Regions from separate parts of the Actinoplanes ianthinogenes genome, predicted to be linked through region 1. Evidence: predicted binding sites of a transcription regulator. Region 1 holds the regulator's gene; the other holds the start of a gene.
The links. The regulator HspR, encoded in region 1, represses chaperone genes until heat shock. The targets are predictions, from matches to a motif close to TTGAGTNNNNNNNACTCAA.
Positions count from the first base shown of each region.

Region 2: the regulator HspR is predicted to act here: its motif matches at 12,639-12,657, upstream of lon (endopeptidase La).

Region 1 is NZ_AP023356.1:4,808,885-4,823,502, reverse strand. It holds gene Aiant_RS46580 (hypothetical protein) at 1-1,140, opposite strand, end outside; gene Aiant_RS21665 (hypothetical protein) at 1,322-2,830, opposite strand; gene clpB (ATP-dependent chaperone ClpB) at 3,403-5,988, opposite strand; gene Aiant_RS21655 (sugar efflux transporter) at 6,132-7,334, shown strand; gene Aiant_RS21650 (cation:proton antiporter regulatory subunit) at 7,379-7,876, shown strand; gene Aiant_RS21645 (cation:proton antiporter) at 7,883-9,091, shown strand; gene Aiant_RS21640 (hypothetical protein) at 9,280-9,726, shown strand; gene Aiant_RS21635 (heat shock protein transcriptional repressor HspR) at 9,779-10,222, opposite strand; gene dnaJ (molecular chaperone DnaJ) at 10,243-11,445, opposite strand; gene grpE (nucleotide exchange factor GrpE) at 11,552-12,169, opposite strand; gene dnaK (molecular chaperone DnaK) at 12,166-14,019, opposite strand; gene Aiant_RS21615 (GTPase family protein) at 14,401-14,618, shown strand, end outside.
Region 2 is NZ_AP023356.1:9,250,237-9,264,854, forward strand. It holds gene Aiant_RS41990 (hemerythrin domain-containing protein) at 1-71, opposite strand, end outside; gene Aiant_RS41995 (AfsR/SARP family transcriptional regulator) at 151-2,841, opposite strand; gene Aiant_RS42000 (hypothetical protein) at 2,917-4,110, opposite strand; gene Aiant_RS42005 (hypothetical protein) at 4,288-5,172, shown strand; gene Aiant_RS42010 (vanadium-dependent haloperoxidase) at 5,148-6,374, opposite strand; gene Aiant_RS42015 (hypothetical protein) at 6,412-6,615, opposite strand; gene Aiant_RS42020 (beta-class carbonic anhydrase) at 6,638-7,129, opposite strand; gene Aiant_RS42025 (DUF1684 domain-containing protein) at 7,142-7,939, opposite strand; gene Aiant_RS42030 (quinone oxidoreductase family protein) at 7,959-8,906, opposite strand; gene Aiant_RS42035 (LLM class flavin-dependent oxidoreductase) at 8,915-10,054, opposite strand; gene Aiant_RS42040 (hypothetical protein) at 10,943-11,158, shown strand; gene Aiant_RS42045 (hypothetical protein) at 11,278-12,129, opposite strand; gene Aiant_RS42050 (hypothetical protein) at 12,169-12,354, shown strand; gene lon (endopeptidase La) at 12,732-14,618, shown strand, end outside.

The DNA.
Region 1 (14,618 bases):
CGCGGGCCGGTTCACCGCCGGATCACCCGAAGGCGGCACGGGCCCACTGTGGCCTTGGGCACTCTCCGTAGTCGACTGCGATCCCCATTCATGTCCTGAACCCTGCGTCATGGCGACCGAGGATCGATCATCCCGGGCGGGTGATCCTTCTGGGACACTCGGCGACGGGGCGGGAGATCCATCGACGGCGGCTTCAGTCGGCAACCCGACGGATCCGGGGGTGGCCGGGGAGGCGCCGACGGGCGGGTAAGCCGGTGGGTAGCCGGTTGCGGTGGTGGGCGGCATATAGGCGGACGGGTCGACGGGCGGGGTGGGATAGCCCCCGGGACCCGGATAGGGCGTCCCGTAGGGACCGCTTGCGGGCGCGCCATAGGGGCCGGGCGTTCCAGGGGCGACCGGGGAGCCGAACGGGGCGGGGTGCGGGGCGGTCGCGGGCGCGCCGTAGGGACCGGGCATCCCAGCCGGGTGCGCGGCGGTCGCGGGCGCACCGTAGGGACCGGGCATCCCAGCCGGGTGCGCGGCGGTCGCGGGCGCACCGTAAGGGCCAGGCATCCCGGGGGCGACCGGGTGCGCAGCGGTGGCGGGTTTGGGCGGGTAGCCGAAGTAGGTCCGCGGGGCGGCCAGCAGCATCGCGCCGACTGCCAGGTAGGCGAGCACCTGAAGGGCGCAGACCACCACGTTCAGGCCGAGCCAGCCCTCCGGATAGGCCGAGCCGAGCGCGTCACCGAGCGAGCCCGGCACCGGATCGCCGGAGCGCTGCGCCACCACCGTGACGAACGACCCGAGCCCACCCAGCACGCCGAGCGCGCTGACCACCAGCGCGGCGATCCGGGCCACCCGGCTGCCCCGGCGCAACGCCAGACCCAGCACCACGAAGAGCGCGAAGGCGAGGATCGACAGCACGGCAGCGAGCGCGGCGTCCAGCCACACCACCGAGGCGAAGTTCTCCGCCGCGTCGCCGCCCGCCGCGTCGCGGAAGCGGCTGACCGTGCCGGGTGCGACCGCGACCGTGGCGATCGCGTAGACGAGCCCGGCCGCGCCCATCAGCCAGAGCATGGCGGAAGCGGTCGTGACAGCCGCCGGCCGTTCCCCGGCAGGCGGCGACGGCACGGAGACGGACGGCAGGGCGGCGTAGGACATCGATGGCTCCCGCGGTGTTCGGCTGCGCACGAACCTACCGCGTGCCCCGCCCTGACGTGGGCGGACCGTCAGAGACCCGGACGGTCAGGTCACCCCAGGTCCCCGCACCGGGCGCATGCCCACCACGGACCGGCCCGGCTGCGGGCAGCCGGGCCGGTCCGGAAATCAGCAGCGGGACGGGTCAGGCGGGGTCCCGCGGAGGTCGCTGTTCCTCGGCTGCCGGAGCGGGCGGCGCCTGCTCCGGGGCGGCTGGCGGCGCGGGCTCCCGGCCTGCCTGGTCCGAGGCAGCGCCAGGTTCCTGGCCTGCCTGGTCCGAGGCAGCGCCAGGTTCCTGGCCTGCGTGGCCCCAAGCGGCCGGTTCCGGCCGAGATTCGTGCGAAGGCGGAACAGGGGCGGCGGGTTCCGGCTCGGACGCGCCCGAGGCCGGCCGCGGGGTCTCCCAGGCGGCCGAAGGGGCTTCCGGAGCGGTCGGCGAGGCCGCGGAAGCAGGAGCAGGTGGCACCTGCCACGGATCGCTGGGCGGCCCCAGCTCGGCCGGAGTCGGCTGCCACGGATTGCTCGGCGGAGTGGGCTGCGAGTATCCGCCCGGGTATCCCGGCTGCCCCGGGTAACCCGGATAGGCCGACGATTGCCCCGGATACGGCGTCGCCTCACCCGCCGGCTGCCCGGGATAAGCGGGCGCCCCGCTCGCAGGCTGCCCCGGATAAGCAGGCGCCCCACTAGCCGGCTGCCCCGGATAAGCAGGCGCCCCACTTGCCGGTTGCCCCGGATAAGCCCCACCCGCCGGCTGACCCGGGTAAGCCCCGCCCGCCGCCTGACCCGGGTAAGCCCCACCCGTCGGCTGACCCGGGTAAGCCCTGCCCGTCGGCTGACCTGGGTCTGGGTAAGCCCCACCCGCCGGCGGACCCGGATAGGCCCCGCCCGCCGGCTGACCCGGATAGGGCTGCGCTCCGCCCCCGGGCTGCCCCGGATACGGCGGCAACCCCGGCGCCGGCTGTCCCGGCTGCCCGAACCCCGGCTGCCCGCCCGCCGGCTGCGCATAGCCCGCCGGATACCCCGGCCCGTACACCGGCTGATACGGCCCCCACCCCGCCGCCGGCCGCTTGAAGAACCGGTTCGACGGCGGCACCGCCAGCAGAATGATCACCGCGATCAACGCCCCGAGCGTGAACAGCGTGAACACCACCCCGACCGACGCGAACCAGTCGGGCACCACGTCCGCGAGCCGCGCGTCCAGCTCCCGCTGGCTGGGCAGCCGATCCACCCCCGTCGCGCTCTCCCCGGCCACCGTGGCGAACTGGGTGACCAGCACGATCGCGGTGTACGGCACCACCACCGCGCAGCACATCAGTAGCCCGCCGACGACCCAGGTGATCACCCGGGAGGGCTGCTTGCCCCGCAGGTTGAAGATCCCGAGCAGGGTCAGCCCCACCGCGATGATCAGGTAGATCACGATGTTCATCACTGAGAGTGATGTCAGCCCGCTGCCGAAGCTCTCGAACTCGGTACCGCTGTACTCGTCCGCGTAGACGTCACCCGCGCCGCTGAGGGCGGAGAAGGTGACGATCGCGTACCCCAGCTGAGCCGCCGCGATCAGGAAGAGCAGCACGGATGAGATCGTCACGGTGGCCGGTCGACCGGGTGGCGGCGGCGCCCCGAGGTACGGCGGCGGGTACGTGGGAACGGTCACAGAGTCCTCCTCTAGATCCGTTCACGGTATCGGCCGGAGGCCACGTCCCGCGACCGGCGTACACGCTGCGCAACGCTGTGGCAACATCGGGCGACGATGACTCGCGCAGGTTCGCAGAGGGTCGCTCGTTCGAGGGGCGGCAGCGTTGGACGCCACGACCTACACTTCGATGGCGTGGCGTCCGGCAGGCACCTGAGACCTCCAGCGACGCCCGCTGCCCGCACGAGTCGCCCGCCCCGCTCACTCATCGCTGGGGCCGAGGCAGACCGTTTCCGGGCGCCTTTCCGATTGCGCCGGCCGCGTGACCACACCGCGGCTGCCCCAGACCTGACAAGGACCGGTGAGTCCCATGCCCCACGCCGACACCCTGACCGTCGTTCACCATGACGACACACGGACCCGCTTCAAAGACGTTCGATATCAGTTGCACCGCGACGGGATCAGAATCTGGTCCGCCGACGGCGAGCACGCCATCACGGACGTTCTGATGACCCACGCGTATCGGCATCGCGAAGCCGCCTCATGACGAGAAGGCCCCGGAGAGATCCGGGGCCTTCCGCGTGTGAGGGGAGTCAGCCGCGCCGGACGGCCAGCCCGTCGAACGTGTCGTTGAGCGAGACCACCACGGTGTCCCCGTCCTGGATCTCCCCGGCCAGCAGCGCCCGCGCCAGCAGGTCGCCGATGGTGGCCTGCACCAGCCGCCGCAGCGGCCGCGCCCCATAGATCGGGTCGTAACCGTGCTCGCCCAGCCACTCCACCGCCTGGTCGGTCACGAACAGGGTGAGCCGCCGCTCGGCGAGCCGCGACCGCAGCCGGCCGAGCTGGATGTCGACGATCTGGGTCAGGTCGTCCTTGGTCAGGGCGTGGAACACCACGATGTCGTCCAGCCGGTTCAGGAACTCGGGCTTGAAGTGCGCCCGGACCACGGCCAGCACCTCGTCCTTACGCTCCTCGTCGCTCATCGTGAAGTCGGCGGTGGACGAGCCGAGGTTCGAGGTCAGCACCAGGATGGCGTTGCGGAAGTCGACGGTCCGCCCCTGCCCGTCGGTGAGCCGCCCGTCGTCGAGCACCTGGAGCAGCACGTCGAACACGTCCGGGTGAGCTTTCTCCACCTCGTCGAGCAGCACCACGCTGTACGGCCGGCGCCGCACCGCCTCGGTCAGCTGGCCGCCCTCCTCGTAACCGACGTATCCGGGCGGGGCGCCGACCAGCCGGGCGACCGAGTGCTTCTCCCCGTACTCGCTCATGTCGATCCGGACCATCGCCCGCTCGTCGTCGAAGAGGAAACCGGCCAGGGCCTTGGCCAGCTCGGTCTTGCCGACGCCGGTCGGGCCGAGGAACAGGAAGCTGCCGGTGGGCCGGTCCGGGTCGGCGATGCCGGCCCGGGCGCGCCGGACGGCGCTGGCCACCGCGGCCACCGCCTCGCTCTGCCCGACCACCTTGGCCTGGAGCGACTCCTCCATGCGGAGCAGCTTGGCGGTCTCGCCCTCCATCATCCGGCCGGCCGGGATGCCGGTCCACGAGGAGATCACCTCGGCGATGTCGTCGGCGCCGACCTCCTCCTTGACCATCGGCGGCTCGGTGTTCTCCTCCTCCGACTCGGCGGCGGCCCCGATCTCCTTCTCCAGGCCGGGGATGATCTCGTAGAGCAGACGGGAGGCCTCGAGCAGGTCGCCGTCACGCTGGGCCCGCTCCTGGGCCGCCTTCACCTCGTCGAGCTGCTTCTTCAGCTCACCGACCCGGTTCAGCCCGCCGCGCTCGCGCTCCCAGCGGGCGTTCAGCGCGGTCAACTCCTCCTCGCGGTCGGCCAGGTCCCGCTCGAGCCGCTCCAGCCGGGCCATCGACGCCGGGTCGGTCTCCTTGCCGAGCGCGAGTTTCTCCACCCGCATCCGGTCGACCTGCCGCTGGAGCTGGTCGAGCTCGACAGGCCGGGAGTCGATCTCCATGCGCAGCCGGGAGGCGGCCTCGTCGATCAGGTCGATCGCCTTGTCCGGCAGGAACCGGTCGCTGATGTAACGGTCGGACAGGCTGGCCGCGGCCACCAGCGCGGCGTCGGTGATCTGCACCCGGTGGTGCGCTTCGTAACGCCCCTTGAGCCCGCGCAGGATGCCGATGGTGTCCTCGACGGTCGGCTCGCCGACCACGACCGGCTGGAAGCGGCGCTCCAGGGCCGGGTCCTTCTCGATGTGCTCGCGGTACTCGTCCAGCGTGGTGGCGCCGACCATCCGCAGCTCACCACGGGCCAGCATCGGCTTGAGCATGTTGCCGGCGTCCATCGAGCCCTCGCCCTTGCCCGCGCCGACGACCGTGTGCAGCTCGTCGAGGAACGTCACGACCTGCCCGTTCGAGCTGCGGATCTCCTCCAGCACGCTCTTGAGCCGCTCCTCGAACTGGCCCCGGTACTGCGCGCCGGCGACCATCGCGCCGAGGTCCAAGGACACCAGTTTCTTGTCGCGCAGGGTCTCCGGCACGTCGCCGGCCACGATCCGCTGGGCCAGGCCCTCGACGATCGCGGTCTTGCCGACGCCGGGCTCGCCGATCAGAACCGGGTTGTTCTTCGTCCGCCGGGACAGCACCTGCACCACCCGGCGGATCTCGGCGTCCCGCCCGATCACCGGGTCGATCTTGCCCTCGCGCGCCAGGGCGGTCAGGTCGACGCTGTACTTCTCCAGCGACTTGTAGGTCTGCTCGGGGTCCGCGTTGGTCACCTTCCGATCCCCGCCACGGACCTGCGGAAACGCGGTGACCAGCGTCTCCTCGCCGGCACCGGCGTCCTTGAGCACCCGGCTCACCGCGCCGCCGGTGCGGGCCAGGCCGGCCAGCAGGTGCTCGGTGGAGATGTACTCGTCGCCGAGCGGCTTGGCGATCAGCTCGGCCTCGCCGATCGCGTTGACGAACTCGCGGGCGAGACTGGGCTCGGCGGTGCTGGCGCCCCGGGCACTGGGTAGTTGCTCGATGGCGCGGGCGGCGGCCCGCCGGATGTCCGCGGGATTGGCGCCGACCGCTCGCAGCAGGGCGGGCGCGGTCGACCCCGCGGTGTCCAGCAGCGACAACAGCATGTGCCACGGCTCGACGGTGGCGTGCCCGTTGCGGGCCGCATTCGCCACCGCGCCGGTGATCACGTCGCGGCTCTTGGTGGTCAGGCGTTCGGCGTTCATGAGCTCCCCTGATCGGCTTCCACCGGGTGTAACCCCACAGACTTGAGCGTATTCCACTCAACTTTAACTCGCACGAGGCAACCCCGCGTGACGGTCACCACCTCGGAAAGCGCTCTCTCCTGATCAGCCGTAACGTTTGGCTGGTGACGCGCCTCCTGTCGCGGCGGCTGCTCCCGCTCGGCTTCATCTTTCTCGCCTCCGGGGTGGCAACCGCGGTGGTCGGCCCGTTCCTGGGTCTCTTTCTCAGCACCGAGGTGCACGCGAGTCCGTTCCAGGTCTCCGCCTTCCTGATCGTCGCGTCGCTCTCCGGCGTGGCGATGTCGCAGGTGATCGGCCGGATCTCGGACCGGCGCCCGATCCGCCGGATGCTGCTGATCGCGGCCGCCCTGGCCGGTTGCGCCGCCACCGGACTCACCTCGATGATCCGGGACTACTGGGTCCTGCTGGCCCTGACCGTCACCGCGACCGCGTTCGCCGGCTCGTTCTACCCGCAGTCCTTCGCCTATGCCCGGCAGGTGCTGGCCAGCGACGACCCGGACCACGCCGCGATGGGGATCAGCGCCCTGCGCACGGTCTTCTCGATCGCCTGGGTCGGCGGCCCACCGCTCGCCGCGATCCTTTTGGACAAAACCGATTTTCGGTACGTCTATGGCACCGCCGCCGTCCTTTACCTCATCGCCGCCCTGATCGCCGTGCGCTGGCTGCCCGAGATCGGGGCACCCGCCGCCACCGGGTCGCAGGACGGCGTCCGCGTCCGGCCACCGCGCGCGATCTACCCGATCATCGGCGGCTTCGTCCTGCTCACCACCACGATGGTGCTCGGCGTGCAGGCCATGTCGTTGTATGTGAGCACCGACCTGCACGGCTCGGTCGGCGACGCCGGCCTGATCCTCGGGCTCTGCGCGGCCCTGGAGATCCCGCTGATGCTCGGCTTCGGCGCACTGAGCACCCGGATCCCGCTGCGCCGGCTGATCCTGACCGGCGCCGTCTGCGCGGTGGCCTATCAGGCGGTGGCGGCGTCCGCGCAGTCGATCTGGGCGCTGAGCGCCGCCCAGGTGCTGAACGCGCTGTTCATCGCCGCCACGTCCGGCATGGGCATCGCCTACGTGCAGGACATGATGCCGCAGCACCCGGGCCGGGTGACCACGATGTTCACCAACACCTTCCCGCTCGGGAACATCCTCGCGGCGCCGCTGTTCGGCATCGCGCAGCAGAACGGCTACCGCCTCGCGTACGGAATGAATCTGGTCCTGGCCGCCCTCGGTCTGCTCCTGCTGCTGGTGGCGAAGCCACCGGCCCGCCCGGCGGGCGTGCCGGTCGCGGAGCTCGAAGCCGAACGAGACTGACCGTCTGAGACGAAACTCACTCGCCGCGGGATACCGTGGTGATCGTGCGCGTACGGGTGGAACAGACTCCGCTGCCGGGAATCGGCGTCCGACACGACCTCGTGACGACCTCCGGGCGTACCGTCGGGGTGGTCTCGCACCGCAACGGGCGTCGCGACCTGGTCCTCTACGACGTGGACGACCCGGATTCCTGCCTGGCCTCGATCCCGCTGACCGACGACGAGGCGGAGGCTCTGGCCGACGTCCTCGGCGCCTCGCTGATGCTCGGGCAGCTGGCCGGGCTGCGCCAGCAGGCCGCCGGGCTGCTCACCGAGCAGATCGCGCTGCCGGCCGGCTCGCCGTTCGTCGGGCGGCGCCTGGGTGACACCCGGGCCCGCACCCGCACCAGCGCGTCGATCGTGGCGGTGCTGCGCGACCGCGAGGTCATCCCGTCCCCCGGCCCCACCTTCCAGTTCGAGGCGAACGACGTGGTCGTCGCCGTCGGCACCCGTGACGGCCTGGACGGCGTCACCGCCATCCTGGCCGGCGACACCGACGGTTGAGTTGCCGTGCATGCCTCCACCGTCCTGCTCATCGAGATCGGGGCGCTGCTGTTCGGTCTCGGCATGCTGGGCCGGGTGGGTCGCCGCTTCGGGCTCTCGCCGATCCCGCTCTACCTGCTGGCCGGGCTGTTCTTCGGGCACGGCGGGCTGGTCCCGCTCTCGGCCAGCGAGGACTTCATCGCGATCGGCGCGCAGATCGGGGTGATCCTGCTCCTGGTCATGCTGGGCCTGGAGTACTCGGCGGACGAGCTGGTCGGCAACCTCCGCTCGGCGGCGCCGGCCGGTGTGCTCGACATGCTGCTCAACGCGCTGCCCGGTGCCCTGTTCGCGATCCTGCTGGGCTGGGACCTGAAGGCGGCGCTGGTGCTGGCCGGGATCACCTGGGTCTCGTCCTCCGGGGTGATCGCCAAGGTCCTCGGCGACCTGGGCCGGCTCGGTAACCGGGAGACGCCGGTGATCCTGTCGGTGCTGGTCATCGAGGACCTGGCGATGGCCTTCTACCTCCCGATCGCGACCGCGGTGCTGGCCGGGGTGGGTCTGCTGGGCGGCCTCAGCACGCTGGGCGTCGCGGTGGTCACGGTGGTCGCGGTGCTGGTGGTGGCGATCCGGTACGGCGGCCCGATCAGCCGGTTCATGTCGGTGAAGGATCCGGAGGCGCTGCTGCTCAGCGTCCTGGGGCTGACCCTGTTCGTCTCCGGGGTGGCCGCCGAGCTCAAGGTCTCCGAGGCGGTCGGCGCGTTCCTGGTCGGCATCGCCCTCTCCGGACCGGTCGCGCACCACGCCACCGAGATGCTGTCGCCGCTGCGGGACCTGTTCGCCGCGGTGTTCTTCGTCTTCTTCGGGCTCTCCACCGACCCGGCCGACATGCCGCCGGTGCTGCTCCCGGCGCTGGGCCTGGCGGTGCTGACCATGCTGACCAAGGTGGCCACCGGGTATCTGGCGGCCCGGCGGGTGGGCATCGCGTTGCCGGGCCGGCTGCGGGCCGGGCTGGCGCTCACCCCGCGCGGCGAGTTCTCGGTGGTGATCGCCGGACTCGCGGTCGCCTCCGGGGTGCAGCCGAAGCTCGCTCCGCTCGCCACGGCGTACGTGTTGATCACGGTCGTCTCGGGCCCGATGCTGGCCCGTCTCCCGGACTACGCCTGGTTCAAGAACCTGGTGCGCCGGCGGATGGCCGCTCAACGTACGACCGGAAAACCCCTGCCCAGCGTCGAGTGAACCCGGTCACAAGCGCCGTCATCAAAAAGTTACCGTCCAGTATCTGAATGTGAAGTCTTGACACTTCCGTTCACTCGTTGATCGCGCTACCGTTGCGCCGCGACAACTCTCTGTATTGGGACGTTCGATCAGCGCGACGGAAAGTGTGATCCGGATCGCGCGGCGAACGGGTGAATAAGGCGGCGGCGTTGAGCGTGCGAGAGGCGACCTTCCTGGGGTTTCAGAACCCCGTCGATCCCCGGCCGGGTGAGATCGAGGCATGGGCCTACCACCCCGAGTCGGTACCGCTGAGCACGATGCCACGGGACTGGGATCTGCTGATCTCCGGCGACGTGCTCGGCCCCACGCTGTTCGAGCTGGCCATGGACCGGCAGTGCCCGGCCCGGCGGTTCGCGCAGCACTGCATGTACATCTACGCGGCGGACGGCGTCCGGCAGAATGCGAGCAACCAGCGCAAACGGCGGCTCAAGAAGTGGGTCGAGCGCGCTGAGGAGGTCGGCGACGAGCCGATGCAGATCTGGGCGCACAACACGCGGGTCCTGCTGACCCGCCCGGAGCTGTTCGACCACCACGACTGGATGGAGGGCGGCCTGGTGCGCAACCCGCGCCGGCTCGGCCTGTTCAACCGTCGGTAGTCAACCGGTAACTACGCGTAGTAACGGCGGCCCCTCATCAGGGCCGCCGTTGCTATTTGTCCGCAGATCGGCGCGGACGCCAGACCACCAGCGCCGTGGAGTGCCTCTCCTGGCGGACCAGGTCACCCCGGCCCGCGTACGGGTTCATCGCCTCCAGCTGGGCGATCCGCGCGTACGCGTCGGCCAGCTGCTCCTCCAGCTCGGCGACCCGTTGCTGGAGGTCGCCGGCCATCTGCTCGAGGGCGATGATCCGCTTGATGCCGGCCAGGTTGACGCCGTCCTCCTGGCTCAGCCGCTGCACCTCGCGGAGCAGCGCCACGTCCCGTTCGCTGTACCGCCGGCCGCCGCCACCGGCGCGACCGGGCTGCACCAGGCCGAGCCGGTCGTACTGGCGCAGCGTCTGCGGGTGCATCCCGGCCAGTCGGGCGGCCACCGAGATGATCAGGACCTTCGCGTCGGAGGCCTGCTCGACCGAGATGTGGATCTCTTCATACATGTGCCACCTCCGGAGGGTCCCTAACCGGCCTTGCGCACGCGCGCCTCGAGCCGTTCCCGCCCCGCGGGCGGGGTGAGTTTCGCGAATTTCTCGAGCGCGTCCCGGGCCTCGCCGGTCACCCCGGACGGGATCTGCACCTCGACCGTGACGATCAGGTCACCCGCCTGGCCCTCCTTGCGGAGCACGCCCTTGCCCCGGGCCCGCAGCTTGCGGCCGCTCGGGGTGCCGGCCGGCACCCGCAGGGTCACCGGGCCGTCCAGGGTGGGCACCCGCAGGTCGGTGCCGAGCACGGCCTCGGCCACGCTGATCGGGACGGTCAGCGTGAGGTCGTCCCCGCTGCGCCCGAACAGCTCGTCGGGACGCACCTTGACCTGCACATACAGGTCGCCGGCCGGGCCGTTGCGGTCGCCCGGCTCGCCCCGGCCGCTGAGCCGGATCCGCTGCCCGTCGGCGACGCCGGCCGGGAAGCGCACGTTGATCGTCCGGGTCTTGGTGACCCCGCCGGTGCCCCGGCACTCCGGGCACTTCTCGTCGACGATGCTGCCCGAGCCCTGGCACTCCCGGCACGGCTCGGAGAAGCTGAACGAGCCCTGGTTGCTGGAGACCAGGCCGGTGCCGTGGCATTTCGCGCAGGCACGCGGGGTGGTGCCGGGCTTGGCCCCGGAGCCGTGACAGGTGTCGCAGGCGCCCGGGGTGCGCAGCGTCAGCGGCAGCGTCGTGCCCCGCACGGCCTGTGCGAAGTCCAGCGTCACCTCGGTCTCCACGTCGCGGCCGCGCTGCGGGCCACGCCGCCCGGCCGGGCCGGCGCCACCGCCGCCACCGGAGAAGATCGAGCTGAAGATGTCGGAGAAGCCGGTGCCGCCGAACCGGCGGTCGGCCCCGCCACCCCCCGCCGCGCCCGCTCCGGTGAAGCCACCGAACAGGTCGGACGGGTCGAACTGGGCGCCACCACCGGGCCGGCCGGCACCACGACGGAACGCGCCGGAGCCGAACAGGGAGCGCATCTCGTCGTACTCTTTGCGCTTCTTGTCGTCGGACAGCACGTCGTAGGCCTCGGACGCGGCCTTGAACTTCTCCTCCGCCTCCTTGTTGCCCGGATTGCGGTCGGGGTGCAGGTCGCGGGCGAGTTTCCGGTACGCCTTCTTGATCTCATCGGTTGAGGCGGACTTGTTCACGCCAAGAACGGCGTAGAAGTCCTTCTCGAGCCAGTCCTTAGAGCTCAGTTGGTCCACCTCCTCGACTCATGGTGGGTCTCCCGCTGATGGGCTTCCCGCTGATCGGCACCGTCCCGCCCGCCGGTGAGCCGGCGGGCGGGACAGCATCGGAAACTCACTCGGGATCGGCGACGGCAACCATCGCCGGGCGCAGCAGCCGCTCGCCCAGGGTGTAGCCACGGCGCATCACCTCGACGCAGGTCGGCTCCGTGACGTCCGCGGACGTCTGGTGCGCGACCGCCTCGTGCCGGTTCGGGTCGAAGGGGTCACCCTTCTCGCCGAACGCGACCAGGCCGAGCTTGCCGGTCGCCGCGGTGAGCTGCTCCGCCACCGAGGCGAACGGCCCGACCAGGTCACCGTGCTCGCGGGCGCGGTCGATGTCGTCCAGCACCGGCAGCAGCGCGGTGAGCACCGCGCCGGTGGTCTGCTCCGCCGCCGCACCCCGGTCGCGGTCCACCCGCTTGCGGTAGTTGGCGTACTCCGCGGTCACCCGCTGCAGGTCGTGGGTGCGCTCCTGGAGCTCGCCACGCACTGCGTCCAGCTCGGCACCCAACCCGGGCTTGGCGTCCTCGGCCACCGCGGCCACTTCCTCCTCCTCCGGGGCGCGATGCGCGCCGACCGGCTTCTTGCCCGATTGCTGCTCGGGAGTCGTCTCGGCCGTCGAGTCGCTCTCGCCCTGGATGACTTCCCGCTCGGTCACCGGACCGTCGTTCTCGTCGTCCTTGGCGCTCACTTCTTGTCGTCCTCCACGATCTCGGCGTCGACCACGTCGTCGCCGCCCGCAGCCGGGCCGGCGCCGGTCGCGCCACCCGGGGCGCCGGCGCCCTCGGGACCGGCCTGCGGGGCCTCACCCTGCGAGTAGAGCAGCGAGCCGGCCTCCTGGGAGACCTGCGAGAGCCGCTCGTGCGCCGACTTGATCTTCTCGATGTCGGTGCCGCCGAGCGCGCCGCGCAGCTCGCCGAGCGCCTCGCTGATCTTGTTCTTGCTGTCCTCGGGGAGCTTGTCGCCGCTCTCCGCCAGGAACTTCTCGGTCTGCCACTGGAGCTGCTCGGCCAGGTTGCGGGCCTCGGCGTCCTCGCGGCGCTTCTTGTCGTCGTCGGCGTGCGACTCGGCGTCGCGCATCATCCGCTCGATGTCTTCCTTCGGCAGCGCGGAGCCGCCGGTGATCGTCATCTTCTGCTCCTTGCCCGTGCCCAGGTCCTTGGCGGACACGTGCACGATGCCGTTCGCGTCGATGTCGAAGGAGACCTCGATCTGCGGCACGCCGCGCGGGGCGGGCGCGATGCCGGAGAGCTCGAAGGTGCCGAGCTTCTTGTTGTACGCCGCCATCTCGCGCTCACCCTGGTAGACCTGGATCAGCACGGAGGGCTGGTTGTCGTCCGCCGTGGTGTAGACCTCGGAGCGGTGCGCCGGGATGGTGGTGTTGCGCTCCACCAGCTTGTGCATGATGCCGCCCTTGGTCTCGATGCCCAGCGACAGCGGGGTGACATCGAGCAGCAGGACGTCCTTGACCTCGCCCTTGAGCACACCGGCCTGGAGCGCGGCGCCGACGGCGACGACCTCGTCCGGGTTGACGCCCTTGTTGGGCTCCTTGCCGGTCAGGCTCTTGACCAGCTCGGTCACGGCCGGCATGCGGGTCGAGCCACCGACCAGGATGACGTGGTCGACGTCGGAGAGCTTGACGTCGGCGTCCTTGATCGCGGACTCGAACGGGCCCTTGCAGCGGTCCAGCAGGTCCTGCGTCATCCGCTGGAACTCGGCCCGGGACAGCGAGGTGTCCAGGTGCAGCGGGCCGTTCGCCCCGGCGGTGATGTAGGGCAGGTTGATGCTCGTGGTGGTGGCGGCGGAGAGCTCGATCTTGGCCTTCTCCGCGGCCTCGCGCAGACGCTGGAGGGCCATCTTGTCCTGGGACAGGTCGATGCCGTGCTCGCCGCGGAACGTCTTGACCAGGTGGTCGATGATCCGCTGGTCCCAGTCGTCACCACCGAGGTGGTTGTCACCGGAGGTGGACTTGACCTCGATGACGCCGTCGCCGAGCTCCAGCAGCGACACGTCGAAGGTGCCGCCACCCAGGTCGAAGACCAGGACGGTCTGCTCCTTGGAGCCCTTGTCCAGCCCGTAGGCCAGGGCGGCCGCGGTCGGCTCGTTCACGATCCGCAGGACGTTGAGACCGGCGATCTCGCCGGCCTCCTTGGTGGCCTGGCGCTGCGCGTCGTTGAAGTACGCCGGGACGGTGATCACCGCGTCGGTGATCGTCTCACCCAGGTACGCCTCGGAGTCGCGCTTGAGCTTCATCAGCACCCGCGCGGAGATCTCCTGCGGGGTGTACTTCTTGCCATCGATGTCAATCGACCAGTTGGTGCCGATCTCCCGCTTGACCGAGCGGATCGTCCGGTCCGGGTTGGTCACCGCCTGACGCTTGGCGACCTCGCCGACGAGCACCTCGCCGTTGCGGGCGAAGGCGACGATCGACGGCGTCGTCCGCGAGCCCTCCGCGTTGGCGACGACGGTGGGCTCGCCTCCTTCCAGAACGCTGACGCAGGAGTTCGTGGTGCCGAGGTCGATGCCGACCGCACGTGCCATGGTGTTCCTCGCTTCGTTACCGGCTGGTTCGAACAGGGTTGAGTGGAACCGACTCAATGATGCCACGGGTCCGCTAACCGTCAAATCGAAGTTGAGCCGGAGCGACGCAAGTCCAGGCCGCGCGCCAAATCACCTACATACCTGTCAGGTCACGGCATACCGGTACCCGTTGCCGGGCCTGGATAGATCGTGCACGCTGTTTGCGTGACGACGCACGGAGACGCGGTCGGTCCGTCGGCCCTATCCGCCGTCCCCGCCGTATCGAACAAGAAAGCCCAGGTCAGCCCGGCGCGCGCAGACCTTTCCGATGGTACGGGGAACGGCCCGGCCCGTCTGGCGAACAAGGAGAACGCCATCACCGCACCGGTCGAACCCCCGGCCGTGGGCAGGCTCGCGGCGGCACTGAGCCGTCTGCGGGCGGCGCTCGGCATGGTTTCGTACCCGCTGGTGCTGCCTTCCGCCGAGGAGGCCGAGCGGGTCGGTTCCGCACTGCTCGCGCAGCTGGACGACTACCTGATCCCCCGGCTGGCCCGGCTGGACGCGCCGATGCTCGTGGTCGTCGGCGGATCCACCGGCGCCGGCAAGTCGACGCTGGTCAA
Region 2 (14,618 bases), 4.4 Mb from region 1:
CTGGCTTCGCGCCGGAACACCCGGTGGATCAGAATCATTTCCTGGGTGTACGGCGTACTGGTGGCGGACACGCTGATGCTCCTCATGGGACCGGTCGATGGTTCGGCGCCAGTCTCCCGCCCGGTGCTTGCCTGCCACTTGCACCGGGCGTCAAACGAGCAGGTCGATCATCTCCTGCTCGCTGAGATCCTGGGCGGCCCGGGCGGCGGCCTCCCAGCCGGCGTCCTGCATGGTCGCCTCGATCGCGGCGGTCAGCGCCGGGCTCACCAGGTTCGGATCGATGCCGCGCCGCACCGAGTACCCGCGCACCGCCGTCAGCAGCACCGCCGCCGTGTCCACCCGCCCGGCCAGCGCCAGCGCCAGCGCACCCATGTGCAGGCAGGTCAGCGCGTTCCCCAGGTCGTCGGCGGCGCGGAACAACCAGAGTGACCGCCGGATCGCCGCCAGCGCGGCCTCCGGATCGAGCGGCGACCCACCGCCCCGCGAGGTGACCCCGACCAGGCCGAGCCAGCCCAGCGCCATCTCCCCGAGCGCCGCGGACCACCCGTACCCTCGCGCCTGCGCCTCCGCGATCGCCCGGTCCAGCACCGCGTGCGCCTCGTCCAAACGCCCCAGCCCGGTCAGCGCGAACCCGAGGCACACCTCCGCCGCCGCGACGCTCCAGCGTTCCCCGCAGGCTCGGGAGACCGCGATCGAGTCCCGGGCCCGCCGCTCCGCCGTCGCGAAGTCCTCGATCGCGTGGTGCACCACCGAGTCGTAGTAGAGCATCTGCGCCCGCACCACCTGCTGCTCCCGGTCACCCGGGTCCGGCAGCACCTCGCCCGCCTGCCGCAGCCAGTCCAGCGCGCCCGGCAGGTCACCGCCGATGAACCGCACCATCGCCCCACCCGCGAGGGCCCGCGCCCGGTCGACGGCCGGCGCGTGCGGCGCCGCGGCCAGCGCGGCGTCCAGCAGCCGCAGCCCCACCGCCACATGCCCGCCCCGGAACCAGAACCACGGCAGCAGCGAGGCGGTCCGCAGCGCCGCCTCGGGCGCGGCGGCAAGGTCGTGCTCGATGCCGGCGTGCACGTTGGCCAGATCGCGGTGCAGTACCCGCATCGCGTGCGGCGAGTGTTCGCCGGCCAGTTCGGGAACCCACCGGGCGACGAGGTCCCGCGTCCAGGCGGCGTGCGCCGCGCGGCTGCCGGCCGGATCCGGGTCGTGCGCCCGGCAGTACCCCCGGATGATCTCCAGCAGCCGGTACCGGGTCGGCGTCACCCCGGTGTCGGCCGCCACCACCGAGCGGGTGACCAGTGCGGACAGCCGGTCGAGGTCCGACTCGGCGGCGCTCAGCGGGAAGCCGTCCTCGTAGGGCCACAGCCGCAGCAGCAGCGCCCGGTCGGCGGCCGGGAGCAGGTCCACGCTCCAGGCGACCGCCGCCTCCAGGGTCTGGTGCGGGGTGATCTCGCCGCGGGGGACCGGCCCGAGCGCCGGGAACCGGTCGCGCAGCAGCCCACTGAGGTCACCGAGGCTCAGCAGCCGGGCCCGCGCCGCGGCCAGTTCGAGGGCGAGCGGGATGCCGTCGAGGGCGGCGGCGATGCGAGCCAGGTGCGCGCTGTCGCCGGCGTCCGGCTGCCAGCCCAGCCGCTGGGCCGCGATCCGGTCGGTGAGCAGCGCGACCGCCGCGGTCGGCGGCAGCGGATCGACCGGCAGCAGGCGTTCGCCGCTGACGCCGAGCGGCTCCCGGCTGGTGACCAGGATCCGCAGGCCCGGGCAGTGCGCCAGCAGGTGCAGGGCGAGCTCGGCGACCGGCTCCACCAGGTGTTCGCAGTTGTCCAGCAGGAGCAGGCCCGGCTGATCGGCCAGGGCGGCGGTCACCGTGTCCAGGGTCGACCCGCGCAGGCGCAGCGCCGCGGCGACGGCCGGAACCGGCGCGGCCGCGTCGGCCAGCCGGACGAACCAGGCGCGGTCCGCGGCGTATTCGAGAGCCAGCCGGGTCTTCCCGGCCCCGCCGGGGCCGACCAGCGTGATCAGGCGGTGCGCCGCGGTCAGTGTGCCGAGGGCGGCGAGTTCGGCGTCGCGGCCGAGGAATGTCGTCAGCGGCCGGGCGGTCCGCGCCGGCCGGGCCGCCAGCAGCAGCCGCGGATCCTGGAGCAGCAGCCGGCGCTCCAGATCCTGCAACGCCGGGCCGGGATCGAGACCCAGATCCTCGGCGAGCAGGTCACGGACCCGGCGCAGCGCGGCCAGCGCGTCGGCCTGCCGCCCACTGCGGTAATGGGCCAGGATGAGCAGTTCCCACCGGCGTTCCCGATAGGGCTCGGCCCGCACCGCCTCCTCCAGCTCGCCGACCGAGCCGGCCGCGTCACCGGCGGTGAGCCGCGCCGCCAGCCGCTCCTCGACCGCGACCAGGCGCAACTCGCCCAGTCTCGCCCGGGCCGGCACCGCATCCCCGGCCAGCTCGGCGAAGGGTTCCCCGCGCCACGCCGCGAGGGCCCGGTCGAACACCGGGACCGCCTCCGCCGCGCGCCCGTCCTTCAGCAGCTCCCGCCCGTGGTCGACGGCGGCGGCGAACCGGTCCGCGTCGCTCTCGTCGACCCGCAGCCGATAGCCGTCGTCGGTCCGGACCAGCGCCTCCCTGCCGAGCGCGCGACGCAGCCGGGACACGTAGGCGAACAGTGAACTGCGCGGGTTCGCCGGCGGCTCGTCACCCCACAGCAGATCGACCAGGGCGTCCTCGGTGACCGGCCGCCCGTTCGCCGCGGCCAGGACCGTGACCAGCCGCCGGGGGAGCAGCCCGCCGAGGTGGACAGCGACGCCGTCCACCTCGAGCTCGACCGGCCCCAGGACCCTGCACGTCAGCACTCGGCAGATCATAGTTCGACGATCAAAAACCGATTTTTCGTACGCCCGGAGCACGCCGGCCGGGGCGCGCCGGCCTCAGTAGCCGATCGCCGTCGCCGACACGTCCCGCAGCTGAGGCGCCGTCGTGCTGTCACTGTCGACGTAAAGGTTCGACAGGTCGCGGGGCGACGACCGGAACAGGATGCCGTACAGGGTCGCGGCGTTCATGTAGATCGCCCGCCCGTGCGGATGCTTGCCGTCCGCCACGATCAGGTAGGAGGTGCCCTTCGTCGCGATCACCGTCTCGAACGTGTCGCTGATCGGCGCGACGATGGTGGGCAGGCCCAGCCTGGCCCCGAGGGTGGCGTAGTTGGTGTTCAGCGCGGCGACATACGCGGCGCGGTTGGCGAACGGCGCCGGGTCCACCAGCGCCCAGTCCTTGAACAGCACCACCCGGCCGCCGGGCTTGAGCACCTTCGCGACCGCCGGGGCGTACGTGTTCAGCAGGGTGTTCGTCGCCGCGGGGAGATCGGTGGGCACCAGCGTGCTGTACTCCTGGAGCACCACGTAGTCGTACTTCTTGGTGCCGTTGACCGCGGCGGCGACCTCGCCCGCGTCCCAGGTCTGCTGCAGCGTGTTGCCGAAGTGGATCACTTTGGTGACGGTGACCGTCCGCCCGGCCGCCGCGGCCAGGCTCCGCAGCACCTGCGGAGTGTCCTCGCCGGTGGAGGTCGTGGGCGTACCGATGAGGCTGTTGCCGACGAACAACACGTCGACCGCCGGTGTCGCCACCGCGGTCGCCGAAACGCGGAAGCGCACGGTCGACGGGCTGCCGAGCGCGCTCCCGGTGGCGTTCGCCCCGGAGAACGCCTGCACGGTCAGCGTGTAGCTGTCCGGGGTGGCCAGCAGCGGGCAGTCGGCGTAGTCGTTGCAGAGGAAGTACGGCGCGACGTTCTCGGTGCGGCTGTACGACGACCCGGTCGCTCCGGACAGCGTGAATCGGACGCTGCCGGCGGAGGCGCCGTACGAAAGGGTGGATTGCAGGCTGAGATGGCGATTGGCCAGCCTGGTCAGGTCGATGACCGCGTCGTCGAGGACCGGGCTGACGCCCAGGATCGGCTTCCGGGAGACGTTGTTGACCAGTGAGACGCCGGCGATCGGTGTCGACGTCGCGGCGTGCGACGGCGGTGTCGTCGCGGCGACGTACGCCGGGAGGAGGGTGAGGAGGGCGGCGAGCAGAACGAGAAGCCGCGTCCGGGTGGTCCGGCTGGGGGACGTGTCGAGGTGCATCAGGGGCTCCTGGGCATCGATGGGGATCTGCCCAGACTGTGACCCGGGTCTCGCCCCGAAGCACCGTTGCGTTCATTCTGTTCAGCCCGGGTGGCGTCCGTGGTTCACCACCGAGGGGGAGGGTGCTCCCTCCGCCGGGGGAGGTGGCGCGGTTGGCCCGTTCCTAGCGTCGGCGGTATGAGGAGAGCCGGGTACGGCGCTGCGCTGGCGATGACGCCGTACTGCGTACTGAAAATCGTCTGGACTATCGGCGGCGGTCCCCTTCGGGCGATCAACGCGGTGACGGTGGTGATGTCGGGGCTCGCCATCCTGCTCGGCCTCGCGCTGGCGCAGCCGTGGGGCCTGCGGGTGCCGGCCTGGCTGATGCTGCTGCCGGCCTGGATCGGGATGGGTTTCCTGGTGCCGATGCTGCCGCTCATCCCGGCGCTCGCGCTGGTGGGCGGCGACACCGGGGACAGCGCCGGGGAAGTGAGGATGGCAGCCTGGGAGGTCGGCCTGCTGTCGGTGTCCTTCGCCGGGTTCGCCCTCGGGGTGGCGATCGCCGCCCCGGCCTATGCCGCCCGGCGGTGGCCCCTCGGCGCGGAGGTTCCCGGACTCCCGGGCGTGCGGGTCACCCTGGCCCGGCTGGCGGCGGCCCTCTGCGTCGCGCTCGGCCTGCCGTCGCTGTGCTGGGCCGCGGGCGCGACGGCCGGGCTGAACCCGGCGACGCTCGGCAACCGTGACGCGCAGTGGCACCTGCTCACCGTCAACAACGGTGTCTGGGCGCTGATCGCCGCGGCGAGCGTGTGGACGCTGACCCGGCACACCGGCCGGCTGCCCCTGCTGGCGGCATGGCTGGCCGCGGGCTTCCTGTTCGCCTGGGGCTCGTGGAAAGCGGTGCTGTCGTTCGCGGTGACGCCGGAGTTCCCGCCGCCGGAGCAGCCGTGGGTGCTGGCCGCGCAGAACCATTTCGGCGCGGTCGCCGGGCTGCTGATCCTCGTCGTGGTCCTGCTGACCGTCGCCGACGAGGCCGGGCAGCGGGAACTGCCGGGTGGGCGTCAGCGCAGCAGGGCGGGTGCCTGACGCAGGACGTAGCGGGCGACGTCGCTGCCCAGGCGGATGCCGGCCAGGTCGGCGTTGCGGGTGTGGATGCCGGAGAAGACGCGGGCGTCGACGTTCTCCACACTGGGCTGGTGCCAGTCGGTGTAGGTGCGGGTCACGCCCGGCGCGGTGGGGCTGCCGATCGTGTACGGCTGCCGCGCGTGCGGCCCGGTCAGCCCGGTGAGCACGCCCTCGGCCGAACCCGAGTAGGTGTTGTGCCCGCTCGGGTAATCCGGGTGCGCCGGGGTGGCGTGCAGCGGCAGCCACGCGGTGTCACCGCCGGCCTGGATCGCGGTCACCGGGCGCCACCGCTGGTACGCGTACTTGGCGTCGGAGGTGGCGATCTGGGTGTCCACCGCGGCGACGTGGAACAGCGCCACCAGGCGGGTGCGATCGGCGATCGACGCGGGCGACTGGGCCACGGCGGCGCGCAGGATCGGCGTGTACAGCGTCAGCGACGAGCCGAGCCAGAACGTCGCCGTGTCGGTCTGCGCCTGGGTGCGCACCGTGCTGGTCGCCGAGCCGTACGCCTTGACCTCGGCCAGGTCGGTCTCGTACCGCTCGGTCCCGAGCGCCGGGGGAGCGGCGGGCCGGAACTGGGCGGCGGAGCGCAGCACGAACGGGCGGGCGACCCGGTTGCCGTACTGGGCGGCCGGGGCGTACGCCGGTGGCGTCGGCTGCCAGACGCCGGGCGCGGCGGCCGGCACCGTGAACGGCGTGTTCACCGAGGCCGGGTCGAGTCCGTCGCCGGTGCGCTCGGCGATCAGCCGCTGCGCCGCGGCCCGCCCGGCCGCCACGCCGTCGCGGACAGGCTTGCGGTCCGGCAGGGCCGCGAGCTCGGCGGCGAGCGTGGCGTCGGCCGCCGCCTGCTGGCCGGGGATCAGCGTGGCCAGCGTCTGGTGCACGGCGCCGGCCAGGGCGGCGCGCCGGCCGAGCGGCGAGTGCGTCGTGTTCTGCGCGCGGGCCGCGGCGAGCCAGGCGATCGCCCAGGTGCGGTTGTTGGTGACCTGGGTCGTCGCGCCACCGGCCGTGATCGCGGCGGCGGTCGCGTCGTACCAGACCAGCACGGAATCGGTGGTGACCGGCTCGGCGGCCGCGGGTGCGGCGGCGCCCACGGTCGCGGCGGTGACGAGGCCGAGCAAGGTTGCACCGGCCCGGGAGCGGGCGGTGGCCAGGACAGGCATGGCATAACCCCTCTGAGAGGTAGGATATCCGATGCGCTTAAACCTGCATCGATATCCTTTGTGGGTCAATGCCCTTGATCAGACTGTATCGAGTGTTTCCGCCGGATTCCCGCTCGTGCTCCAGCTCGGCGGTGCGGACGCGGTTCCGCAGCGCCTCGGCCCGTTCCGGGGTGCCCGGCTCGGGCGGCAGCTCCTCGAGACCCATCACGGCCTCGAGGAGCGCGTCGAGCAGCCCTCGCATGGGTCGTCTCCGTCCGTGAGTGCTACTTGACCTCGCGCAGGCGGCCGGTCCCGACCTCGTAGACGAAGCCGCGCACCGAGTCCTTCACCGGGATGAACGGGTCGTCCAGGATCCGGCGCACCGACTGGCGGACGTCCTCGTCCAGGTCGGGGAAGGCCTCGGCGGCCCAGGACGGCTTGATGCCGACCTCGGCCTGGATGCTCGCCTTGAAGCCGTCGTCGGTGAAGGTGAGCATGCCGCAGTCGGTGTGGTGGATCAGGATGATCTCGGTGGTGCCGAGCAGTCGCTGGCTGATCGCCAGGCTGCGCAGCCCGTCGGCGGTGACCACGCCACCGGCGTTGCGGATCACGTGCGCGTCGCCTTCGGCGAGACCCAGCAGTCCGTACGGGTTGAGCCGCGCGTCCATGCAGGCCAGGACGGCGACGTGCTTCGCGGGTGGCAGGGGCAGCTCGCCCTTGTCGAACGAGGCGGCGTAGCTCTCGGCGTTCTGGAGCAGTTCGTCGGTCACGCTCATGGTGGCGTCTCCTCAGCCGACCGGGGCGAGTCGCTCGTACGGAATCTTCTCGCCCGCCTCGATCGCGACCGGCAGACGGTTCTCGGCCGGAGGCAGCGGGCAGGTCGCGTAGTCGGTGTAGGCACAGACCAGGTTGGTCGCCCGGTTGAAGTCGAGGACCACGGTGCCGTCCGCGTCCGGCGCGTCGATCGCCAGGCTGCGGTTCGCGGCGTACGTGGTGACGCCCGAGGTCCGGTCGGTGAACAGGGCGAACAGCGAGCCCGGTTCGCGTCCGTTGAAGACGGTGAGCGCCAGGTCGACGTCGCCGACCGTGAACTCGACCCGGCCGGGGGACTCGTAGACGTGCTCCAGACCCTCGACCGCGGCGCCGACCGTCACGTCGCGCGGCTGGTCGAGCGGCACGTAACGCCCGGTCAGTCGCCACCGCTCGGTGAACCCGTAGGCGGGCACCCCGTGGAACCGCACCAGCAGCGGGTGCGACGGGTGCCGCGGCCGGACGATGTCGAAGCCGCCGCGCTTGGCCACCTCGACGACCGCCTCGCCGAACGCGGGGAAGACGCTGCTGCGCTCGGCGAGTTCGCCGAACTCGTGCCGGCCGGTGAGGGTGACGCCGTCCAGGGTCAGTGACTCGCCGGCGGCCAGCTCGACGACGACGCCCTGCGGGCCGGTGTGCCAGGCGCCCGGCGCGTCCGGGAAGCGCTGCGGCTCGGTGGTCAGGTAGTTCAGGCTGGTGATGGCCAGGAATCCGTGCGGATCGGCCAGCCGGCGCTCGTGCTCGGCGTGCCAGGTCGCCCACTGCTGTTCGCTCATGCCCCGAGCCTAACCCTACTTAGGCTATAGGAGTTAGCGTGATTTTGCCGGTGGTGCGACGCGCCAGCAGATCCTCGAACGCCTGCCGGGCCCGGTCCAGTGGATAGGCCGCGCCGGTCACCGGCCGCAGGGCGCCGGCGGCGACGAGGTCGAACATCGCCTCCAGCGGCTCCCGGAACGCGCCCGGGACGGTCAGGGCCGGACGCAGCCAGAAGCCGCAGACGGCCAGGTTGCGATCGGTCAGGGTGTCCAGGTCGACCGGTGGCTTCGGCAGCCGCGACGCGTTGCCGTAGGTCACCAGTCGCCCGAAGTTCGCCAGCGTCGCCAGGCCCGCGCCGAACACCGGCCCGCCGACCGCGTCCAGAACGACGTCGACCGGCCGGCCCGCGTTGGCCGCGAGGATCCGCTCGGAATAGCCGTCGGCCTCGCCGGAGACCGCGGCGTCGGCGCCGAGCGACAGCGCCACTTCCCGCTTGGCGGCCGTCGAGGCGGTGGCGATGACCCGGCCGGCGCCGAAGTGCCCGGCCAGCTGGATCAGCAACGAGCCGACACCACCCGCCGCGGCGTTCACCACGACCGTCTCGCCCGGGCCGAGCCGGGCCGAGCCGCGCAGCAGGTGCCAGGCGGTCAGGCCCTGCACCAGCAGCGCCAGCGCGTCGGCGTCACCCACCCCGTCGGGCACCCGCACGGTCGTCGCGTCGTCCACCACCGCCCGCTCGGCGAACCCGCCTCCCTCGAACGTGGTCGCCAGCACGCGGCGGCCGTCCGCGGTGCGCCCGACCACCTCGGTGCCCGGCACGAACGGGACCCGCGGCGTGGGCTGATAGCTCCCGGCGATCCGGCTCGTGTCGGCGAAGTTGACCCCGGCGGCGTCCACCGTGACCAGTGACTGCCCGGCCGCCGGCACCGGGACCGGGACCTCGGCCAGGGTCAGCACCTCGGGCCCGCCGAAGCGGGTGACGTGCACGGCCCGCATCACCGGGCCCGGGTCTTCTCGATCTCGGCGGCGGCGTCCGCGACGGTACGCCCGTACGCCGCGGGCCGCCCGCCGTACGGGTCGTCGTCGCCCCACAGCGTCGTCGGCGCCGCCTTGCGCACCACCGGGAGCACCTCGGCCGCCAGGCGTTCCAGCATGGCCAGCTGCTGCTCGTGCGGGATCATCGTGGGCAGGCTGAACGACTGGAGGTCGTGCCCGAACGCCTCGTGGAACCAGAGGATCTTCTCGGCGATCTGCTGCGGCGAGCCGACCAGCACCGGCCCCCGGGCGATCGCGTCGTCGATGCTCGCGAACGTCATCTCGTTGCCGGGCGTGTGGTTGCCCGGCTGGTTGAAGTACTCGACGATGCGCTCGTAGGTCGGCCCGAACGCCTCCCGGGCCTGCTGCGTGGTGTCGGCCAGGTAAAGGAACCCGGCGCCCGCCCCGACATAGGCGAACCGCGGGTCGTGGCCGTGCTCGGCGTACCGCCGCCGGTAGTGCTCGATCAGCACCGTGTAGTTGTCCCGGGGCTGGATGGCGTTGGCGGAGAACAGCGGGTCACCCCAGCGGGCGGCGAGCTCCGCCGAGGTCAGCGTGGTGGCCGAGCCGTGCCAGACGCGCGGGGCGCCGGCGTAGGGCCGGGGCAGGCTGGTGACCCGGTCGAGCGGCTCGCGGAACCGGCCGTCCCAGGTCACCTCCTCCTCCCGCCACAGCCGGCGCAGCAGCTCGTACTTCTCGGCCAGGGCGTCCCACTGGTCGCCGTTCGTGATCCCGAACATCGGCAGCTGGCGCAGCTCGTTGCCCTTGCCGATGACCAGGTCGAGCCGGCCCCGGGAGAGCTGGTCGACGGTGGCGTAGTCCTCGGCCACCCGCAGCGGGTCGTGGATCGACAGCACCGACACCCCGGTCGTGACCCGGACCCGGCTGGTGGTGGCCGCGACCGCCCCGAGCAGCACACTCACCCCGCTGGACAGAAACGCGCCGGCATGCCGTTCCCCGATCCCGACCGCGTCGAAACCGAACTCCTCGGCGTACCGCGCCGACGTCAGTGCCTGCGAGAAGCGCTCGTCCGGCCGGATCTCCCGCCCGGTGACCGGGTTCGTGAGGTTCGGCAGGATGTCGAGAACCTGGAATTTCACACGCACTCCTCCGCGCAGAGCCATCCCCCATACCCATAGACTAACTGGGACTTGGTCCGGTGGAGGCCGGCGCCGGAGGGGATGTCGCCTCATGCCCGGGCAGCCGGCACCGATCCACTACACCTGTCCGACGCGCAGCCCTGGACTCACGGACTCGTGCCGGTACCGAGCAACTTCGCGGAATGCCACGAAAATCGAGGCGGACAGCACCAAAAGCGTGGGAATCAGGTGTCGCAGAACTGTCGCGGCGCTGCCTGGAAACGGCCCTCGCCATCGCAAACTGTGCGGTCTCCCGGCAAGGCTGCAACGGCGACGATACCGTGGCTGCCGCCCCCGTTGGCCTGGGAAAAGGCAAGTGGATCCAGAAAGCGCGAGGCGTTGTGGCGTCGATTGGCCCGGACGGATTCTGCGGCGTACCGGCCGTGCGTGCTGACCAAGAAGTCTAGTACTTCTTGCGTTGACCATGATGCCGGGAAGATGATGCCGCGGACATCGACTTGTCCGTCCGCATCGGAGGATTGACCATTGGCAGCAATGTTCGAGGGGCCGAGCCGCGGTGAACCGGCTGGCTGCCGCCGCACGAGCCAGATCGCGCCTGGGTGGGCCCACCGCGATGCCGGTCGGCCGGATCCCCGGCGCTGACTCGCGGTGGCAGGAACGGGTGTCGCTTTTCACCGAGCGTTCCCGTGCGATCCACATCGGTTTGTCTCCTGTCGTCCCACGACAAAAGACAACCGATGACGAAGCAAGGACTATCAGGTGGGCGCAGCGACGGCCGCGGTCCTCGGCAACGAGGACGGCCCGCTGGCAGGCGGGCCGTCGTGCTGCTCTCCCGGGAAGTACCGCCAGGCACATCACTCAGCCCTCAACAGGCAGGAGAGCAACTAAATGACTGTAGCCAGGAACACCTTGCGAAGCCAGGAGCCTCCCGACCAGCGCGACCACGTAGCGCTGAAAGCACTCGGTGTCGCCGGTGGGTCAGCCGGAGGCATTGCGCTGATCATGAAGGTTGCCGACGCCAGCAGTGAACGGACCGTCCAGCTCGCGATCATCGTCTTCGGTGTGGTGCTCGTCGTGGCGATCTTGGCAATGCGCCGGCGGTGACGTCGGCGGGCGCGGGCCGGCCGCTGACCGGCCCGCGTCCTCGTACGCGGTCCTCGCGTCCGTGCCCGCGCCTGCGCCAGCAGCGCCGGGTCCGGGATCTCGTCGCTCGCGACCGGAGATCAACCTGCCTGAGGATCGGAAATGCCGGGTGCGGGCAGCGCGGGTAGCACGCCCAACGCGGTCAACGCCGCTGTGACCGCCTCATGGACCGCCGGATCGCACCCGTCGGGCAGCTGGGGTTCGCCGTCGATAACGACGAAGCGGTAGGTCCGGGCCTCCTCGGAGCGCCCGGTGCAGACCGTGAGTTCTCCGGCGCGCCGCGAGGAGGCGTCGTCGAGGACGAGCGCGTACACCGGCACATCACCGTGGGCGTAGCCATCGAACGGCGCCCGCGCGGCGAGATCGTCGTCGGGACACCACCACGACGCCTCGGGCCTGCCGGTCCACGTCCGGTCGCCGAACAGTTCGTAGCGTACGTGACGGTACCGATGGGTGACGGTGACCGCGTGGCGGATCCGGGCTTCGAAGGTACCTACGCCTTCGGTGGGGGTGGGCGCCTGCAGCAGCCGGGCCAGCCGGCGGCGCAGCCACGGCTCGAGCACGAAGTCGAGCTCGTGCGGCCACGCTTTCTCGGCCGCGGATGCGGCAAAGTGCAGTGCGTTCGCGAGCGCGGCGAGCCGTTCGTCGAGATCGGGCCACAGCTGCCGCGGCTGGCCGGGGGCGGAGGACGGCGACAGCGCGTGTCGGCGGGCGACGTAGTCGACTGTCGCCCGCAACGCGCCGTTCACGGCGACATCCACGTCCTGCCGATTGTCGCACCAGTCGTAGTTCCGCTGGTTACTGAGCAGGTCCTGCAGGTACGGCTCTTTCAGCTGATCGGCGCCGTGTGTACCGCGCTCCGGCCAGGTTGCCGCCTCGGTGACATCAGCGGCGAACAACAGCCCGGTGGCGTACTCGGTTGCGAAGTCCATTTCTGACATTCTTGATCCCGTCCTCAACAGTCCGTACTGGTGCTTCGTATCGAACTGGTCGGATCCATGTCCGAGGGCTTCCGCTCAGAGATGGTCCCGAATGCGCCGGGCGAGTGCGGTCTCGGCATGGCGCTCATCGTCGACACCGCGCTGTCGCTGGGCCTGTGGCCGGACGGATTCACCCAAGGCGACGGCGGGCGCACCTACCACTACCGGACCGCGTGACTCGGCAGATGGGCAAGGCTCGCTCCACCTGCACCGACTCGGCCGCCAGTGCGGGTCCGTCCGGGTTGCGCAGGGTCGCTTCCGTGCACGCGAACAGGCCGAGGCGGGCGCCGTCCGGGCGTACCCGAATGGGGTCTGCGGATCGCTCTGTGATCCGCGGTCGGACTTCAACGGTTGAGTTGTCAGACCACCGTAAGTGCCGCTTGAGCAGGGAAGAAGCGCAACCTGCGGCCCGTTGGTTTTCGCCGAGAGTGAACAACGGAAGAGGTCGGTGCCCGTCGGAGTTGAGCAGGACAGACTCAACCCCTCGGAGGTACCGGGTGACCAGCAAACGCCTTCCCGTGCTGTTCCTAGAAGACATCGTTCTGCTTCCGGGCATGGTCGTCCCGATCGAGCTCGACGAGGCCGCCCAGGCCGCCGTCGACGCGGCTCGCACCTCGGCCGGCTCGGAACTGCTCATCGCGCCACGGCTGGAGGACCGTTACGCCTCGCACGGCGTGGTGGCCAGCGTCCGCCGGGTCGGCAAGTCCCGCACCGGATCGCCGGCCGCCGTGTTGCGCACCGGCGTGCGCGCCCGCATCGGCAGCGGCGTGACCGGCCCCGGCGCGGCCCTCTGGGTCGAGGCCGAGCCGGTCGTCGCCGGCCCGATCGGCGAGCACGCCCGCGAGCTGGCCGCCGAATACAAGCAGCTGGTGGTCTCGGTGCTGCAACGCCGCGAGGCGTGGCAGGTGATCGAGTCGGTCAGCGCCATCGACGACCCCGGCGACCTGGCCGACACCGCGGGCTGGGCGCCGTATCTGTCCAACGACCGCAAGCGCGAGCTGCTGGAGACCCCCGACGTCGAGGCCCGGCTGCGGCTGCTGATCGAGTGGACCCAGGCCTTCCTGACCGAGTCCGAGGTCAACGACACCATCGAGGCCGACGTCCGGGAGTCGGTCGAGAAGCGCAACCGGGAGTACCTGCTGCGCGAGCAGCTCAAGGCGATCCGCAAGGAGCTCGGCGAGGGCGAGCCGGACGGCAAGGACGACTACCGGGCCCGGGTCGAGGCGGCCGACCTGCCCGACGCGGTCCGCGAGGCGGCGCTGCGCGAGGTCGGCAAGCTGGAGGGCGCCGGCGACCAGAACCCGGAGGCGGGCTGGATCCGGACCTGGCTGGACACGGTGCTCGACCTGCCCTGGGCGGTGCGGACCACGGACACCACCGACCTGACCGCGGCCCGCGCCGTCCTCGACGCCGACCACCACGGCCTCGACGAGGTCAAGGAGCGGATCGTCGAATACCTGGGCATCCGCGCCCGCCGCGAGGAGCGCGGCCTGGCGACCGTCGGCGGCCGCGGCTCCGGCGCGGTGATCCTGCTGGCCGGCCCGCCCGGAGTCGGCAAGACCTCGCTCGGCGAGTCGGTCGCCCGCACCCTGGGCCGCAAGTTCGTCCGGGTCGCCCTCGGCGGCGTGCGCGACGAGGCGGAGATCCGCGGGCACCGGCGCACCTACGTCGGCGCACTGCCCGGCCGGATCGTGCGGGCCATCCGCGAGGCCGGCTCGATGAACCCGGTGGTGCTGCTCGACGAGGTCGACAAGGTCGGCAGCGACTACCGCGGCGACCCGGCGGCGGCGCTGCTGGAGGTGCTGGACCCGGCGCAGAACCACACGTTCCGCGACCACTACCTCGACCTCGACCTGGACCTGTCCGACGTGCTGTTCATCGCCACGGCCAACGTCCTGGAGACGATCCCGCAGGCGCTGTTCGACCGGATGGAGCTGATCGCGATCGACGGCTACACCGAGAACGACAAGGTCGCCATCGCCCGCGACTTCCTGGTGCCCCGGCAGCTGGAGCGGGCCGCCCTGAGCGAGGGCGAGGTGACCGTCACCGAGGACGCATTGCGCGAGATCGCCGCCAATTACACCCGGGAAGCCGGCGTACGCTCGTTCGAGCGCTTGCTGGCCAAGGCGTTCCGCAAGGTCGCTCTCGGGCAGCTGCCGGCCACCGTCGACGCCGGCGACCTCAAGGACCTGATCGGCCGGCCCCGGTTCACCCCCGAGTCGGGGGAGCGGACCGCCGTCCCCGGCGTGGCCACCGGTCTCGCCGTCACCGGGATGGGCGGCGACGTGCTCTACATCGAGGCGTCGCTGCTGCCCGGCGACAAGGGCGGGCTGTCGGTCACCGGCCAGCTCGGCGACGTGATGAAGGAGTCGGCGCAGATCGCGCTCTCCTACGTCCGGGCGCACGCCGAGGAGCTGGGCATCTCGCCGGAGCAGCTGGAC